DNA from 2 places in the Paenibacillus sp. MAHUQ-45 genome. Region 2 is predicted to be linked to the other one. Evidence: riboswitches for the same ligand, from Rfam matches in the RefSeq annotation. Region 2 holds a riboswitch; the other holds the start of a gene.
The links. A riboswitch is a leader RNA that binds a small molecule or an ion and turns the genes downstream of it on or off. The one in region 2 is predicted to bind thiamine pyrophosphate.

Region 1: linked by a shared signal. The riboswitch ahead of AC3Y23_RS21680 (ABC transporter substrate-binding protein) and the one ahead of AC3Y23_RS25205 (thiamine phosphate synthase) in region 2 are both predicted to bind thiamine pyrophosphate.

What each region holds. Positions count from the first base shown of each region.
Region 1 covers NZ_JBYUPV010000011.1:40,885-46,405, forward strand. Annotated here, with positions in the region: gene AC3Y23_RS21670 (MFS transporter) at 1-31, shown strand, start outside; gene AC3Y23_RS21675 (hypothetical protein) at 107-1,558, shown strand; TPP riboswitch at 1,660-1,771, shown strand; gene AC3Y23_RS21680 (ABC transporter substrate-binding protein) at 1,988-3,055, shown strand; gene AC3Y23_RS21685 (MTH1187 family thiamine-binding protein) at 3,106-3,399, shown strand; gene AC3Y23_RS21690 (ABC transporter permease) at 3,396-4,157, shown strand; gene AC3Y23_RS21695 (ABC transporter ATP-binding protein) at 4,176-5,042, shown strand; gene AC3Y23_RS21700 (hypothetical protein) at 5,432-5,521, shown strand, end outside.
Region 2 covers NZ_JBYUPV010000015.1:16,463-21,983, reverse strand. Annotated here, with positions in the region: gene AC3Y23_RS25220 (threonine ammonia-lyase) at 1-534, opposite strand, end outside; gene AC3Y23_RS25215 (ornithine cyclodeaminase family protein) at 550-1,554, opposite strand; gene AC3Y23_RS25210 (Rpn family recombination-promoting nuclease/putative transposase) at 2,000-2,860, opposite strand; TPP riboswitch at 3,023-3,124, shown strand; gene AC3Y23_RS25205 (thiamine phosphate synthase) at 3,253-3,897, shown strand; gene thiS (sulfur carrier protein ThiS) at 3,902-4,105, shown strand; gene AC3Y23_RS25195 (ThiF family adenylyltransferase) at 4,111-5,145, shown strand; gene AC3Y23_RS25190 (thiazole synthase) at 5,176-5,521, shown strand, end outside.

The DNA of each region.
Region 1 (5,521 bases), on a different contig from region 2:
GGATTCCGCACAGACAACACCCGGCCATTAAGGCCGGGTAATCATAATTTGCTTTTTGGGGTAATGTAGATTGTGTTGATATCCTGTACATAAGGTGGTACTCATGATGGATATGCTATCTGCCGAACCCCTACTACATACCGCACTGCTCCAGTTTATTTTCCCCTTCTCCATCAAGCAAGGGGCGTCTGCACGACTGATTTCCGAACTGGAGAAGAGCGGATATACTTCTTTTTCTCTCGATAAAAAAGAACTGGAAGACGCTTATTATGGCAATGGATACCGTGTCTCCCACGAAAAGATGGAGCGCACCTATCTGCCTTTCGCAGCCCATGTTCTGTTCCCACAGGATGATGATAAGGATTCTTTCCGACGCTTTTCACGCGTGAATAATTTGACCTGCCGAATGGAAATGTCACAACTGAACGTAGCCTTCCGGGTACTCTCCACAGATCTGTTCATTTGCCCGTTTCAGACCGGTTTTGTAACCCTGCGGGTGCAGATTGAGGAAGAAAAGCTCCCCTTTAGCATCGCCTTGGAATTTGCCGACCGTTTCCGTACCCTTGAGAACGTCAGTGTACAGGATGAACTGATGGTTATTCACAGCGGAGAACGGTCCTTCCGTCAAGTCGAGGATTTTATCTTTAATGGTCTGGCGGATGGGCTGAAGCCGTTCTTAGACCAATCCGAGCTGAACGGGGCTTATTTTGAGACGCTGCCTTTTTTTGTAGATGAACGTATGCTGGTACAAGCCTTTTATGGTCTGGAACCGGATGGAGATACCGATGATATCCCTTTGAACATACGCTTTCGCGCCTCCCAGCTTGATGGGCTGGATGCGGCCAATCGCCCCTACATCAGTGCCAGCGATCCTGGATACATCGAACAATACTGTCAAGAGCATACTTATAACCGTTGGGGTCCCCAAACGTATTATATAACCAATGAACAGACCTTCTGCTGCATCAGCCGGGCTGAACGCTCACTCGCCGTACCGCTTGCCAATCAAATGTACGGGGAATATTATTATGGCCTGCTACTTAATATGTTCCACAAGATCGTCCTGCTGAAACTTGCCAATATGCACTCCCGGCTGCGCATCAATCGGGATAATGATGATATTGAGGATCTGATCTTCTACATCAATAAGTTCTCAGCCAAATTCTATTTTCTGGAGCTGATCTCGGGGTCGCAGGGTCGGGAGATTTTCATCCAGCTCCGCAAAGTTTATGGCAACGATGCGCTGTTCGACGAGGTGAAGCAGACACTGAATGATCTGTTTCAGTATCAGGTGCAGTTCCAGTCGAAACGGCGAGATATGCTGCTGATGATTCTGACCGTCTTCACTGTGGTAAGCGGGATATACGGAATGAATCAGGTGATTGACGATCTGGAGGGCAGTATTCAATGGGGCAAAATGATGGAATATTCCCTCTTCCAGTATTTCGCGCTAGCATTAACCTTCAGCGGTATTGTGATCAGCATTGTCCTGACTGTACGGGAGATCTGGAACAGCATCACGGCCCGCCGCCGGAAAAAAATTAAATATCAGGGGTAGTCGAAGCGCCTTAAGCTGCCAAATGAACAACAAAGCTGCTGGACAACGAAAAGATGGGCGTCTATAATTACACCGTAAGCAAGTAGCATCACCCGTTAACTTCATAGCACCAGGGGGGCTGGAATTGGCCGGCTGAGAGTGTATCCCTCAAGATACTGACCCTTATACCTGATCTGGATAATGCCAGCGTAGGAACCGTAATTGAGCATGGCCGCTTTAGGGCCAATGCCATCCTTGCGCAAAGCCGCGTCCCGTTCATCTTCGGGACGCTTTTTTTATGGTATATTTCCGATTAATGCATTTCATGGGGAATTGAATCGCGCTGCCTGCATTTTAGGTAGCGGGTGACGATGTGAAGACGGGAAATTCGCCGGAATTGACGCAGTCATACTGCTGAGGACCGGTACCATCAAAGGAGAGATAGAAAAAATGGGAGTCAAGAAACTGCTTATGCTGAGCCTGACCTGTTTGCTCGTTATCGCGGTTGCCGGATGCGGTAGCAATAACGGCAACTCTGCCGGAAGCAACAAGGAAGCAGACAAGACAAACACTGGCGCCACTCAGACCGCCGGGGAGTCAGGCACGCCGCAAGAACTGACCAAAATCAAGATCGCGCTCGACTGGACACCGAACACGAACCATACGGGGTTATATGTCGCAAGAGATCTTGGGTACTACAAGGAAGAGGGACTGGATGTTGAAATTGTGCAGCCTGGCGCAGCCGGTGCAGACACGATGGTCACTTCCGGTGAAGCCGCTTTTGGTATCGGGTATCAGGAAGGCCTGACTTTGGCCCGCCTACAGGGCGTACCGCTGGTCTCGCTTGCCGCCATCATTCAGCATAATACGTCTGGTTTTGCGGCTCCGAAGAGCAAGGGCATTACCTCTCCGAAGGATTTTGAAGGAAAAACATATGGAGGCTGGGGTTCCCCGGTGGAAGAAGCAGCACTCAAAGCTATCATGGACCCGGAAGGCGCCGATGTGAAAAAGGTAAAGATCATCAATATGGGCGAAGCCGACTTTTTTACAGCTGTGAAGCGGGATATTGATTTCGCCTGGATTTTCTATGCCTGGACCGGTATTCAAGCTGAACTGCGCGGGGAACCAATCGACATGCTCTATGTAAAGGATTACGCGCCACAGCTCGATTATTACACACCTGTGCTGACCACCAGCGAGAAAGAGATCACCGAGCATCCCGAGATCGTCAAAGCCTTCGTTAAAGCGACCTCCAAAGGCTACAAATACGCCATCGATCATCCAGAGGATGCCGCGAATATTCTGATCAAAGCCGTCCCTGACCTCGATCCGAAACTTGTGATGGCCAGTCAGAAATGGCTCAGTCCAAAATATCAGGATGATGCGCCGCGCTGGGGTGAACAAAAGGCCGAGGTCTGGAAAAACTATGCCGACTGGATGTATGGCCTTAAGCTGCTCGAGAAACCAGTAGATACCAGCAAAGCGTTTACGAATGATTATCTCCCGGCAGCACAGTAAATAAGTGTATTCATATTCAACCATAATAGATTAAGAAAGGATTGATTATATTGGCTAACACACTACTCAGCATTCAGGTTATTCCTAAAACTCCTAACAATGAGGATTCCATCCCTTATGTGGATAAAGCTATCGAGGTTATTCAGAAGTCTGGTGTGAAGCATCAAGTGAACCCGCTCGAAACGACGATGGAAGGCGAACTAAATGACCTGCTAGAAGTCGTGCGCGAGATGCATGAAGCACTAGTCCAAGCCGGCAGCCCGAGCGTTATCTCCCAGATCAAAATCGCCCACAATCCGAACGGAATCAGCATGGACAAACTGACGGAGAAATACCGGCCGTGAGATCGTCCTGGAAGCAGATATGGCCGCCCTTTGTGGCGGTCATCTTCTTTTTGACAGTATGGCAGCTATCCGTATCTTTCTTTGATATTGAAAAATGGATTCTGCCTAGTCCCCGCGATATCGGGCATGAATTCGCAGGCAATCCCGCCGGCATCTGGGAGCATACGCTGGCTACACTGAAGCTGACGCTGATCGGCTTTCCCATTGGTACTGGTGTGGGCCTTGTGGTAGCGCTGCTGCTGCACCTGCTGCCGTGGGCGAAACGAGCCTTTTATCCGCTATTGATCCTGAGCCAGAACGTCCCATCCATCGCCTTGGGACCCTTGCTTGTCATCTGGTTCGGATTCGGCTTGCTGCCAAAGATGGTGCTGATTACGCTGGTCTGTTTCTTCCCTGTCGCCGTGGCCGCCATGGGCGGACTGTCACAGAGCGATCGGGTGATGTTGAATTATATGAAAATGGCTGGGGCAAGCAAATGGCAGATTTTCACCAAGCTGGAGTTGCCTCATTCTCTGCCTGCGATGTTCTCGGGGGTTAAAATCTCCGCTACTTATGCTGTCATGGGAGCCGTGGTTGCCGAATGGATCGGCGCCGACAAGGGGATCGGGTATTATATGCAGCTGCAAAAATCAGCCTACCGCACCGACCGAATGTTCGTCGCCATCGTCATTGTTGTCTTGCTGAGCCTGGTGCTCTTCGCCATTATCGCTCTGCTGGAAAAATGGCTGGTGCGCTGGAAGCCGCGCCGCAACCCCTAGAAAGGAGGGATTTCCGAAATGTCTCAACTTACACATACACCTGCACCGCAGGAGCCGGTGAAAAACGAGGCTAGGACTGTCGCTACAGGACTGCACGGATTGCCACCTGCTCTCGAAGTCAGTGCCGTCTCCAAGACCTTCACCCAGCGCCGCCGCTCTACTCCTGTACTAAACAATGTCTCACTAAAGGTGGAGCAACAAGAATTCGTGACCATTCTCGGCCCTTCCGGCTGCGGCAAAAGCACGCTGTTCCATATCATCGGCGGCCTGGAGCAGCCGGACAGTGGAACGGTGAGCATGAACGGAGCCATCGTTACCGGCCAGCGCGGGGAGATCAGCTATATGCCACAGCAGCCAGCTCTCTTTCCTTGGCGGACCATCGAGGATAATGTCCTCTTGTCCCAAGAGATCAAGGGCGCTAAACGGGACGGTAGCCGCGAAGAAGCTCGTCAGTGGTTGGCCAAAGTCGGCCTCGCCGGCTTCGAACGGGCTTACCCGCATATGCTGTCAGGCGGGATGCAGCAGCGCGTGGCATTCCTCCGGGCGCTGCTGGCACCGCAGGAGCTGATGCTCCTGGATGAGCCATTCAGTGCGCTGGATGCACTGACCCGCAGCGAAATGCAGCGCTGGCTGCTGGAGCTGTGGGAGGAAAACCGCCGCTCCGTGCTGTTCATCACCCACAACATTGAAGAGGCGCTGCTCCTCTCGAATCGTATCTATGTGTTCTCGGGCCGCCCGGGTCAGGTTCTGCACACGGTAGATGTGCCGTTCCCGCGCCCGCGCCGCGAGGAGATTGGGGATACGCCAGAATTCCTTGCTCTGAAGCGTCAGCTGTCGCAGTGGATGCGTGAGGAGCAGGCCAAGAGCCGAGCGCAGCAATCCTAACTCTGCAGAAGCGCTCAAGTAACGCTCTAATCAACGGAATGATATGTAATTTTTTAACAGAAAATGATACGATAAAGCTCAGGAGAGTATTCTAATTCTCCTGAGCTTTATTTGTTAAATGAATTAATTTACGAAAAGTGATAATGAGAGGTGGAGTTGAAAACTATGAGTATGAATCATTAAAGAAGATGCCTAGCTTTATTCAAAAGATCTTTGTGAAAATGTCGAATGTAGACAATTCCTATCTTAGCGGCGTGCATACTTTGCTGTACAAACTCGGCCCAGGTTTAAGCCGGGGGGTAAAATTAGGGCTCCGGGACAAGTAGGCGGTGAAGCAAACCTCCTTCATGGGACTTCGGATCAGACTGAGAGATCTTTGCCGGCACCAGTTGAAAATTTTGCTGCCCCAGCTGGAGCAATTCCCTGAACGGAACCTTTGTTTCTTCAATATTGCTGGAGGGGCCGCTACCGACAGCATC
Region 2 (5,521 bases):
TACCGGAACTACTATAGTATCAATATCTTTATTCTGTTCCAGAATTTCAATGGCAACGGTACCTTGTCCACCATAGATTTCTGGATCACTATAGTAGGCGTCAATATAGGTTAACCCGTGCTCACGAATATACTTCATACCTAATGAATGAGCCTCATCAAAAGTACCACCTAATAGCATTACATTCGCCCCAAAATACTTAATTTTATCTATCTTACTTTGAGGAGTTGTTTGTGGCACAATTACAGTTACATTTTTGACTCCCAAGATGGATGCTGCATAGCTTACGGCACTTCCATGGTTTCCTGAAGAAATGGCTGCCACACCACAGCTTTTTTCTTCTTCCGTTAACGTCATCATTTTGTTTAAAGCCCCACGGATTTTGAAACTTTTCGCCCTTTGTAGAGACTCAAGCTTGAAAAAATATCTTCTGTCTTCATCACCTAAGTAAAAGGACTCCTCAAGTGGTGTTTTTTTCAAATAAGTCTTGATCCGATCATAAGCATTTTTCACATTTTCATAGCTAAAAGTCATTTTCTTATTCTCTCCTTAAAGGTTAAACTCGACACCAAGATCATTTTCTTCTGCACGTTGTAATGCAATTTTCGCTGCGTAGATATCCAAAATCGCCATACCTGTAGCATCAAATATAGTGATTTGCTCATTATCCGTTCTTCCAGTTGTTTTTCCTAAAATTAAATCACCTATCTCACCAGCTATATCACTTTCATTAATAATGCCCTGTTTAAGAGGAATCTCAATTTCGCCAACCTGCATACAGTGTTCTTTGTCATCTAAGAAGATGCTGGCACCTGAAAAAATGCGTGAGTCTAGTTCCTGTTTTCCTGCCATGTCTGCACCGATACAAGAAATATGCGTTCCTTTTTTTACCCACTCCATGTGGATGATAGGAGTTCTTGAAGACGTCACCGTTATGATAATGTCACTATTCTTCACTGCATCCTCTAAACCATCTACTTCTTCAAAGATAATTGCGTTGGCTTCCATCCCAAATTCATCTTGAAGTCTATGCGGTATACTATCGACAAAACTTTTCAATTTCACTCTATCTCTGGCAGCAACTCTGACTACTTTCAAATTCGGCAGCGCATATAAAGCACATGCAATTTGATATATAGCTTGGTTGCCAGATCCTACAACAAAAAGGTTCTCAGATTCTTTTCTAGCCAAATATTTGGCTCCGATCGCCCCCGAAGCCCCCGTCCGTATTCCTGTAATGAAAGAACCGTTAGTAACGCCTAACGCTTGCCCTGATTCCGCATCAAATACAGTAATCAGCCCCATTAAAGTCGGAATATTTTTCTCCTCATTATCAGCAAACCATGTAACTGTTTTATGCCCAAACACTTTGTCTTGCTTGAGGTAGCCTGATTTAATGTCCATATCTGCCTTGCCTGGATCAAAATCATAGAAAATAGTTGGCCATGTCTCAGTTTTATTATCGCTTCTAGCTCTGTAAACTGCTTCAACAAGGTTAATTACCTGCTGAACATTCAATACTTTTTTAACATCCTTATCACTTAAGATTCGCATTCGTGGCACCTCTGGAAAGTAGAATTATATAAGCCGAACAAAAGAAAGTAACGAAAAGCGAAGAGGAGTGAAGGGGGAAGTTTGGAACTGTAGGAGCGAAGCGATCGCCTTTGTCACCAGATTCCAACCGCTAGAAGCGGTATTAAAGAGGAAATCTGGGGACAACAGCGACCGGAAGTCCAAACATTCCACCGTAGTGACGATGAGCCTTACGTTCGGTTCTTAAGTTCGTCTTATATAGGTTTAAAAAAAGCATTGAATCTCACCCCTCCTAATAAATAGGCCCTAACGGGAATGAGACTCAATGCTTTTCTTCGTTTTTACCCGGGGATAAAAACAAGCACGGTATTTATTTGTAGCTATATAATAGCTAATTATTCTTAAATTCACAATAAAACTTGCTGTAGTTTTCCACGGAACAGAGTTGACTATTTCAATCCTCTAGCTACTTTTTCAGCGCAAGAATCTCTTGTTCCGACAATCCAGTTGCTTTGGAAATGGTAGCGATATCCATATTCAAGGACAGCATGTTCTTGGCAACCTCTTTGATCCCTTCTTTGATCCCCTCTTTAATTCCTTCCTCAACACCAGCTTTAAGTCCGGCTTGCTTCGCCCCTTCGATCATTGACGCTTCGTCATGCAGATATTTCTGACGGGCTTCATACAAACGGCGGGCCTCCGAATCCTGGCTTAAGTACTGCAGGGTGTCCATAGCCTTTTCCAGTCCTGGTTCATTCATCTTCAGCACCTCCCAATGGGTTGGGTCTACTCCTTTGAGGAACAGCAGCCAATTTTCTAGTCCGCTATTCGAAGGAATCATATCTTCAAGCTTCGGCAGCTCCAAAAAGTGCACCTCGATATCATCAATAAACTGTATTCCAGTGCGGTCTTCACGGAGATGAAATACACTGTGGTATTCGTCATTTGACAGGAAAGCATAGTTCAGAATGTTGATCGTCACACACTTCTTCAACTCCTGGTACTTTTCACCTTCCTTAAGCTGACTGGCATACCGTTTGCTCCAATAGAACAGCGTCCGCTTTTCAATATCATACTTGTTGAATAACTGCATCTCGATATCGATCAGCTTACCCTCAGTTGTCTTTGCATAAACATCGAATATGGACTGCTTGTCGAGCGGATCGTCCTTGTCGGTGTAAGGGTTCATCAGGATAATCTCGGTAAGCGGTGGTTCTCCAGCCTGAATAAATATACGGTTCAGAAAAGCCAACAACACATCCTTGTTATTCTCACTGCCAAAGATTCGTTTGAACACAAAATCGACTCTCGGATCGAGCAATTCCATATCGGTTAGCTCCATTCTTCTTATCGTTTATTATACCAAGATAGAACAACCTTCGCCCTCATTTCTATGAATTTTATCCGTCTACTCTTATTCAACATTTTCCCAATTTCCAATTGTATCTCCCTGAATAATCGTGTATAGTGACATTAACAATCTCATACGAACCGACACTAGGGGAGCCGCGTGGCTGAGACGAATGCAATATTCGGACCCTTTGAACCTGATCTGGTTAATACCAGCGTAGGGAAGTGCGCGTTAAGAGTCCGGGCTTGCCTTTTGTTATGGCTTGTTTTCCGTTGTCGTGCTTAGCCGTCTTCCGATCAGGAGGGCGGCTTTTTGTGTTGGATTTTATGGAGTGCAACACCATTACGTAACATGGAGCGATTCCTTTTATGAAAAAACGATTTCCCGCCGCTAACGGCCCTGAACTGCATCTGATCTCCCCGGAAGGAATATCGCTTGCAGATTGGCTGCGTCTTTCCCTAGCTGTTCTCCCCTATGTAGACTATTTCCACCTGCGGGATAGACAGCTTACAGCCAAAGCGCTTTTCGAAATCGTAACCCAAATGCACCAAGCAGGCATCCCTCTGGAAGCTATTGTTGTGAACGATCGATTGGATGTCGCTCTTGCCGCAGGGACCGGCGGTGTACAGCTTGCAGGACATAGCTTACGTGTAACTTCGGCGCGACCTTTAGCCCCAGGAATGCGCATCGGCTGCTCCATCCATTCGCCACAAGAAGCAGTCAGCGCGGCGGGTGAAGGAGCAGATTATTGCCTTTTTGGCCATGTCTATGAATCTGCCAGCAAGCCGGGTCTGCCCCCACGTGGTCTGGACATTCTCGAAGAAACCGCAGCTAGATGCCCGGTTCCGGTCATTGCCATCGGAGGAATTCAGCCGGACAATGCCGGAGCAGTCATCAGGCGCGGTGCAGAGGGGATTGCCATTCTATCTGGCATTAGCAGCGCAGCAGATCCAGTGGCACAAGCAGAAGCTTACCACACAGCCATTCAGACTGCATGGCTTGAGGGGAGGTGAAGATATGCAGGTTCAACTGAATGGAAAAGACACCCTACTAAGACAGCATTGTGTTACTGTTGCCGATATTTTGGCAGAGACACCCTGGAAAGGGCGGCGAGTTCTGGTGGAAGTAAACGGTGAAGTGGTGCCCAAGGACGCATATGGCGTCACCCGGCTGTCCGAAGGTGACCGGATAGAGTTTGTACATTTTGTGGGGGGAGGTTGAACGAATTGACTCTAACTACGGAAGAACAGGAGCGGTACAGCAGGCAGGTACGTTTTCACGGCATAGGCGCGGAAGGTCAAGCAAGACTAGCCGCCTCCAGTGTGCTCATTCTGGGTGCAGGCGCACTGGGGTCTGCTATTGCCGAGACGCTGGTCCGCGCCGGGGTAGGCAAAATAGTGATCGTCGACCGGGATTACGTGGAGTGGAGCAATCTCCAGCGCCAGAATTTGTACAGTGAAGCCGATGCAGAGCAAAGATTACCCAAAGCAATCGCAGCGGCACAGAGACTACAGAGCGTGAACTCTTATGTGACTGTGGAAGGAATTGTAGCCGATGCTGCCGCCGATGAGATTGTAGAGTATGCACGTGGGGTCGATTTGATTCTCGATGCCTCCGATAATTTTGAGGTCAGAATGATTATTAACGATATTTCGGCCAAGACAGGTATCCCTTGGATTTACGGAGCTTGCACAGGAAGCAGCGGTATATCTATGACGGTCGTCCCCGGAGAGAGCGCCTGCCTCCACTGCCTGATTGACGAGCTTCACGCCGAAGGGGATACTTGCGACTCGGTGGGTATTATTCAGCCGGCTGTACAGATGACTGCTGCTTACCAGACTGCCGAGGCGTTAAAATGGCTCTCCGGACAGAAGGAATCTCTACGCGGGACACTGGTTTCCTTTGACCTGTGGGAGAATCGGCATGTCTCGATCGTTACGGAACAGCTTAAACGTACCGACTGTCCCAGCTGCGGCGAAAAACCCCTCTATCCCTTCCTGTCTGCGACCAATCTGTCCAAGACCGCTGTATTATGCGGCAGAGAGACCGTGCAGATCCGCCCGGCCCGTTCAAGCCGCCTAAATCTGAAACTATGGGAAGAAATTCTCGCAGTGCATGGAGAGGTGAGACGAAATCCATACATGCTGTCGTTGGACTTAGCAAAACACCGGATTGCTCTGTTCCCGGATGGCCGGGTATTCATCCACGGAACCTCAGATACTGCTGAGGCCCGTACAGTATACCATCGATATTTTGGCTAAAAAATCGGATTATAGAGAGGGGTTCTCAGCATGAACGATATCTTCCAGATTGGCGGCAAAGCGCTGACCAGCCGCTTGTTCATCGGCACCGGCAAGTATAACCGCAATACCCTGATTCCCGAGGTGATTGCAGCATCAGGTGCAGAAGTCATTACTGTTGCGTTAAGGAGAGTCAATCCTGAGTGGGGGGAGGAAAATATTTTGCAGCATATCCCTGACAGTATGACGCTACTACCCAACACCTCCGGTGCCCGAAACGCAGAAGAAGCCATCCGTATCGCCCGGCTCGCCAAGGCGGCTGATATGGGCAATTGGATCAAACTTGAGGTTATTAAAGACCAACGCTATTTGCTGCCTGACAATATGGAGACGATTC